DNA from 3 places in the Shinella sp. 1A1 genome. Region 2 is predicted to be linked to each of the others. Evidence: predicted binding sites of a transcription regulator. Region 2 holds the regulator's gene; each other region holds the start of a gene.
What was found. The regulator LexA, encoded in region 2, represses DNA repair genes until DNA is damaged. The targets are predictions, from matches to a motif close to TGTTCNNNNTGTGTTCNG.
Positions count from the first base shown of each region.

Region 1: the regulator LexA is predicted to act here: its motif matches at 1,312-1,329, upstream of ACZ48C_RS00425 (YifB family Mg chelatase-like AAA ATPase).
Region 3: the regulator LexA is predicted to act here: its motif matches at 797-814, upstream of recA (recombinase RecA).

Region 1 covers NZ_AP039671.1:77,540-79,806, reverse strand. Annotated here, with positions in the region: gene ACZ48C_RS00425 (YifB family Mg chelatase-like AAA ATPase) at 1-1,175, opposite strand, end outside; gene gshB (glutathione synthase) at 1,433-2,267, opposite strand, start outside.
Region 2 covers NZ_AP039671.1:1,598,426-1,600,692, forward strand. Annotated here, with positions in the region: gene ACZ48C_RS08080 (molybdopterin molybdotransferase MoeA) at 1-616, shown strand, start outside; gene lexA (transcriptional repressor LexA) at 710-1,435, shown strand; gene ACZ48C_RS08090 (ComEC/Rec2 family competence protein) at 1,416-2,267, opposite strand, start outside.
Region 3 covers NZ_AP039671.1:1,457,415-1,459,681, forward strand. Annotated here, with positions in the region: gene ACZ48C_RS07405 (carbohydrate kinase family protein) at 1-709, opposite strand, end outside; gene recA (recombinase RecA) at 941-2,026, shown strand.

The DNA.
Region 1 (2,267 bases), 1.5 Mb from region 2:
GCCGAGACCGCCGGCACGTCGATGCGGATGTCGATACGGTCGAGCAGTGGGCCGGAGACGCGGGCCTGGTAGTCGCTCACGCAGCGCGGGCCGCGGGCGCAGGTGCGGCCCGGCTCGCCCGCCATGCCGCAGCGGCAGGGATTCATCGCCGCGACGAGCTGCACGGCCGCCGGATAGCTGACGCGGTGATTGGCGCGGGCGATGATGCATTCGCCCGTTTCGAGCGGCTGGCGCAGGGCGTCGAGCGCCTGCGGGGAGAATTCCGGCAGCTCGTCGAGGAAGAGGACACCGTTATGGGCGAGCGAGACCTCGCCGGGCCTTGCCCGCGGCCCGCCGCCGACGAGGGCGGCCATGGTGGCCGAATGATGGGGCGTGCGAAAGGGCCGGCGATCCGACAGCCGGCCGCCGGAAAGCTGGCCGGCGATGGAATGGATCATCGAGACTTCGAGCAGCTCCGCCGGCGAGAGCGGCGGCAGGATGGCGGCAAGGCGCGCGGCGAGCATCGACTTGCCCGAGCCGGGCGGGCCGACCATCAGGAGGTTGTGGTTGCCGGCGGCGGCCACTTCCAGCGCGCGCTTGGCGCTTTCCTGGCCGCGGATATCGGCAAGGTCTGGCAAGCCGGCGGCGGGGGCGCGGATCGCCGGCGCCGGCCGCGCGAGGACCTGCGTGCCCTTGAAATGATTGGCGAGCGCGATGAGGCTGCGCGGCGCGAGAATGTCGAGCCCACCGCCGGCCCAGGCGGCTTCCGCCCCGTTCTCCGCCGGGCAGATGAGGCCCTTGCCGAGCGCATTGGCGCCCATCGCGGCGGGAAGCGCGCCGGTGACGGAGGCGATCGTGCCGTCGAGGTTCAGTTCGCCGATGACGATGTAGTCCTCCAGCGCATCGCCGGGCACGGCGCCGAGCGCCATCATGAGGCCTAGCGCGATGGCGAGGTCGTAATGGCTGCCTTCCTTCGGAAGATCGGCCGGGGCGAGATTGACGGTGACACGCTTCGGCGGCAGGGAAAGACCGGACGCGTGCAGCGCGGCATGGACCCGCTCGCGGCTTTCGGCGACCGCCTTGTCCGGCAGGCCGACGATCTGCATGCCCACCTTGCCGGGCGCGACCATGACCTGGACGTCCACCGGAACGCCCTCGATGCCCTGAAACGCAATCGTACCGACCCGCGCCACCATGCCTGCCCCCGCCTGCCGTGCAGCGCCGCGCGCCGCTCATGTGCTAGCGACGCCGCAACACCTTTTTGCCGAAAACCGCTCCCGCAACCGCCTCTGGGTTGCAGCCGCAAATCTGGCATGAAAGACGGAATGAAACAAGAACAATTATAGAACTGAAGCGGGAATTTTCCGCCCATCGGTTGTGGGCGGTTGCATTTGCGGAACGAAGCCGGGACCGTTCGCGAACGGACGGTCCCGGCGCGCCTTGCCGTGGCGGCTCAGCGCTTCTTTTCGATAGCGTCCCAGAGGAGAGAAGCGATGTCGGCGCCGCCGAATTTCTTCACTTCGCGGATGCCGGTGGGCGAGGTGACGTTGATCTCGGTCATGTAGTCGCCGATGACGTCGATGCCGACGAAGATGAAGCCGCGCTCGCGCAGGGCCGGGCCGATGCGGGCGCAGATTTCCTTCTCGCGCGCCGTCAGTTCCGTCGCTTCCGCGCGGCCGCCGACATGCATGTTGGAGCGGGCGTCATGCTCGGCGGGCACGCGGTTGATCGCGCCGACCGGCTCGCCGTCGATGAGGATGATGCGCTTGTCGCCCTTGCGCACGTCCGGCAGATACTGCTGGGCGATGAAGGGTTCGCGGAACATCTGGCCGAACATTTCGAGCAGCGAGGAGAGGTTGCGGTCGTCCTTGGTGGAATGGAAGACGCCGGCGCCACCATTGCCGTAGAGCGGCTTGAGGATCATGTCGCCCATCTCGTCGCGGAAGCGGCGGATCTCGGCCGGGTCACGCGTGATGAGGGTCGCCGGCATCAGGTCGGCGAATTCGGTGACGAAGATCTTCTCCGGCGAATTGCGCACCCAGGCCGGGTCGTTGACGACGAGGGTCTTCGGGTGGATGCGCTCCAGAAGGTGCGTGGAGGTGATGTAGGACATGTCGAACGGCGGGTCCTGACGCAACAGCACCACGTCCATCGTCGACAGATCGATGCGCTCGGCCTCGCCCAGTGTGTAGTGGTCGCCCTTCACGTCGCGCAGTTCCATCGGCTCGACGGTGGCATAGACCTTGCCGTCGCGCAGGCTCAGCCGGTCAGGCGTGTAGTGGAAGAGC
Region 2 (2,267 bases):
CACCTATGGCGTCTCGGCCATCGCCCGCGAGGCCGGCGCGGAGATCATCGATCTCGGCATCGTTGGCGACGACAAGCAGGCTATCCTCGAAGCGGTGCGCAATGCCCTGTCGCTCGACATCGACGTGCTGGTGACGCTGGGCGGTGCCTCCGTCGGCGATTTCGACCTCGTCCAGCCGGTGCTCGGCGAGGCCGGCATGGAGCTCGACTTCTGGCGCATCGCCATGCGGCCCGGAAAGCCGCTGATGGTCGGCCGGCTCGGCCCGGTCCAGTTCGTCGGACTGCCCGGCAATCCCGTCTCCAGCATGGTCTGCTCGCTGCTCTTCCTGGAGCCGCTGGTCCGCCGCCTCGCCCACCTGCCGCCGAAGAGCCGCCTGCACAAGGCGATCGCCGCCGTGCCGCTCCGCGAGAACGACCACCGGCAGGACTATGTCCGCGCCCGCATCGCCCGCGGCCCGGCCGGCGAACTCCTCGTCACGCCCTTCGACAAGCAGGATTCCTCGATGATGAAGATCTTCGCCGAATCCGAGGGGCTGCTGATCCGTGCGCCGCACGCGCCCGCCGCGGACGCCGGCACCCCCTGCGACGTCCTTCTCCTGCGCGAGCCTGCCGCCTGAGCGGCATTATTGTTTCAGCGGCCCCTTGCGGAACACATATGGAACAGATAGTGTCTGTTCTGGATTTGTTTCACGATTCTCGATGGGGATGCCATGCTGACGCGCAAACAACAGGAACTCCTGCTGTTCATCCATGAGCGTATGAAGGAATCGGGCATTCCGCCGTCCTTCGACGAGATGAAGGATGCGCTGGACCTTGCTTCCAAGTCCGGCATCCACCGTCTCATCACGGCGCTTGAGGAGCGCGGCTTCATCCGCCGCCTGCCGAACCGGGCGCGCGCGCTCGAGGTCATCAAGCTGCCGGAAGCCTATTCGCCGAGCCTCCAGCCCCGGCGCGGCTTTTCCCCCGCCGTCATCGAGGGCAGCCGCGGCAAGCAGCCCGCGCCGGCCGCCGCCCCGCCACAGCGCACCGCGCCGCAAGCCGATATGGCCTCTTCCGTCTCGGTGCCCGTCATGGGCCGCATCGCCGCCGGCGTGCCGATCTCCGCCATCCAGAACAACACGCATGACGTCACCGTCCCGGCCGAGATGATCGGCAGCGGCGATCACTATGCGCTGGAGGTGAAGGGCGATTCGATGATCGAGGCAGGCATCCTCGACGGCGACACGGTCATCATCCGCAGCACCACCAGCGCCAATCCGGGCGAGATCATCGTGGCGCTGGTCGACGACGAGGAGGCGACGTTGAAGCGCTTCCGCCGCAAGGGCGCCTCCATCGCGCTCGAAGCCGCCAATCCCGCCTACGAGACCCGCATCTTCGGCCCCGACCGCGTCAAGGTCCAGGGCAAGCTGGTCGGCCTTATTCGCCGCTATCACTGAGCGGCGTGTCCGTTTCGAAACGGTCGGTGCGCCAGTCGTAGGTGCGGTGCCGGGACCAGGGGCGGTCGAGCGTTTCGACGGCTCCCGTGAACTCCGCATCGCCGAGCGCCTGGGAGACGGAATCCGTCGCCGGCCTGATTTCGAGGGCACCGGTCCTTCTCAGGTGCCGCGCGGTGACGAGCCTTGCGCCGGAGCGACAGGCATCGAGCCGGAGGGCGAAGGGCACGACGACGAGGTCGGCCCCGTCGCAGGCAAGGCCCAGGAAAGCGGTGTCCTCCAGCGTGACGATCCGCCAGCCGCTCGGTGAGACGGCGGCGCAGAAAGCCTTCCTTTCGCAGACGAAGCCGTTTTTCCGTTCGGCTGTCTCCAGCGCCGCGATCAGGGCGGCTTCCGCCTTCCCGCGGTCGGCCTTCCGGCGCGGGCGCTTTTGTGGTGACGTATCGGCCGGTTCTTCTTTCACCTGTTCGATCGTCAGGCCGGCCGTCGTCCGCATGTCCGGCTTCACGAGCTCGCCGAGCCGGAGTGCCCTTCGCCACTGGTCGTAGATGAAGCCCGGCGGGCGCGTGCGGTTCGCCGCCACCTTGCCGTCACTGAGGAAGGCGACGAGACGGCCGTCCTCCGATACCAGCACCTCCGGGTGCTGGCGTCCCTCCGGCCAGCAGGCGACGCCGATCCCGATGAGGACGAGCGCCGTTCCGGCATGGCGCAGCCGCGTGCGCAGGATGCAGAGCAGGCCGCCGCCGACACCGATCAGCAGGAAGGCGAGCGGCGGGATGCGGCCGATGACGATCTCCCCTTCCCAGCCGGCCACCCATTTCGACAGCGCGATCAT
Region 3 (2,267 bases), 140 kb from region 2:
CCGCGCCTTTTTCGTCGAAGGCGATCACCCCCCTGCCGCCGCGCGTGACGACGCCTGCGGAAAGCCCGGCGGCGCGCAGCGCCTTCGGCCAGTCGGCGGGGTTTTCCGGCGTCTCGCCCGTCAGCGTGCGGGCTTCCGCCTCGTTCATGAAGAGGAAGGCGAGGGCGGAAAGGCTGCCCTGGAACCGCACCACCTTGGCCGGGGAAATGGCGATGCCGGCGACCGGAACGCCCGACGCCTTGGCTGCCTCGACCATGGCGGCCAGCGTCTCGCCCGGCAGGTTTGCATCGGTGAGGATGAGCGCGGCCGTGTCGATCGCCTCGCGCATCGCGCGCTGCTGAAGGCGGCGCGGCGAGAACAGCCGGTAGAGCTCCATGTCGGCCAGCGCGATGACGAGGTTGCCGTCACGCTCGATGATGGCGGTGTAGCTCGGCGTCGCGCGGTCGAGGAAAATGAAGGGCGTATCCTCCACGCCGGCCGCGGCCGCAGCGGCGGCAACGATGTCGCCGTCGGAATCGCCGCCGCGCGGCGAAACGAGCCGCACCTTGTGGCCGAGCCGGGAAAGGTTGCGCGCCGCATTGAAGGCGCCGCCGCCCGCTTCCACGAACCATGCGCCCGGATTGCTTGCGCCCGGCGCCGTTTCGCCGGCGATGCGTCCGCGCCTGTCCACATGGGCGCCGCCCATCACCAGTATCGTCCTGTCCGTCATGGTCTTCCTTCGCATCCCCGCCGATTCGCCCGCATGGAGCCTGATCGGCCGTGGTATCCTGTCTCGTCTTTCGTGCCGTTCGCCCGCTGAAACGAAAATAGAACACGCTCTCGATTTCCAAAGTCATTCAATGAGATGAATGGGTCTTGCGAAACGAGAACAAAAAGTGTACATAGCTTTCATCGGCGGCTTCGTTGCCTGTCTTGCTTCAATAACCTAAAGGTGGACCAAATGGCACAGAACACTTTGCGGCTCGTAGAGGATAAAACAGTGGATAAAAGCAAGGCACTCGAAGCGGCTCTCTCTCAGATCGAGCGCTCCTTCGGCAAGGGCTCCATCATGAAGCTCGGCGGAAAGGACAGCGTCATCGAGGTCGAGACGGTTTCGACGGGCTCTCTCAGCCTCGACGTCGCGCTCGGCATCGGCGGCCTGCCGAAGGGCCGCATCATCGAGATCTACGGTCCGGAAAGCTCGGGCAAGACGACCTTGGCGCTCCAGACCATTGCCGAATCCCAGAAGAAGGGCGGCATCTGCGCCTTCGTCGACGCCGAACACGCGCTCGACCCGGTCTATGCCCGCAAGCTCGGCGTCGATCTGGAAAACCTGCTGATCTCGCAGCCCGACACCGGTGAACAGGCGCTTGAGATCACCGACACGCTGGTACGCTCTGGCGCCATCGACGTGCTGGTCGTCGACTCGGTCGCCGCGCTCACGCCGCGCGCCGAAATCGAGGGCGAAATGGGCGAAAGCCTGCCGGGCCTCCAGGCCCGCCTGATGAGCCAGGCGCTGCGCAAGCTGACCGCCTCCATCTCCAAGTCCAACACGATGGTCATCTTCATCAACCAGATCCGCATGAAGATCGGCGTCGTCTACGGCTCGCCGGAAGTGACGACTGGCGGCAACGCGCTGAAGTTCTATGCTTCCGTCCGCCTCGACATCCGCCGCATCGGCGCGGTCAAGGAGCGCGACGAGGTCATCGGCAACCAGACCCGCGTCAAGGTCGTCAAGAACAAGATGGCCCCGCCCTTCAAGCAGGTCGAATTCGACATCATGTATGGCGAGGGCGTCTCCAAGACGGGCGAGCTCATCGACCTCGGCGTCAAGGCCGGCATCGTCGAGAAGTCCGGCGCCTGGTTCTCCTATAACAGCCAGCGTCTCGGCCAGGGCCGCGAGAACGCCAAGACGTTCCTGCGCGACAATCCGGATCTTGCCCGCGAGATCGAGATGACGCTGCGCCAGAATGCCGGCCTGATCGCCGACCGCTTCCTGGAAAACGGCGGTCCGGACCCGAACGACGGCGACGACGGCGAGCCCTGATCGCTCCGGCGCCGCGCGCGCCCGTGCATGACGCGGATCGGTCTGCGATTGCGCCCCATGCGGAACGATAATCCGGAAACCGGCCTCTTCTTCGTGAAAGGCCGGTTTTTTGGTGTCTGGACAGGGAAGGGTGCGGGCGATAAAAGCCATCAATTCTCGCGCGCGCCCGCGGTTTACGGCCTTTCCCGGGAAAGGCGGCCGGCGTGTGCAGTTTCGACGGAACTGGCGGATGGAGAGCCTC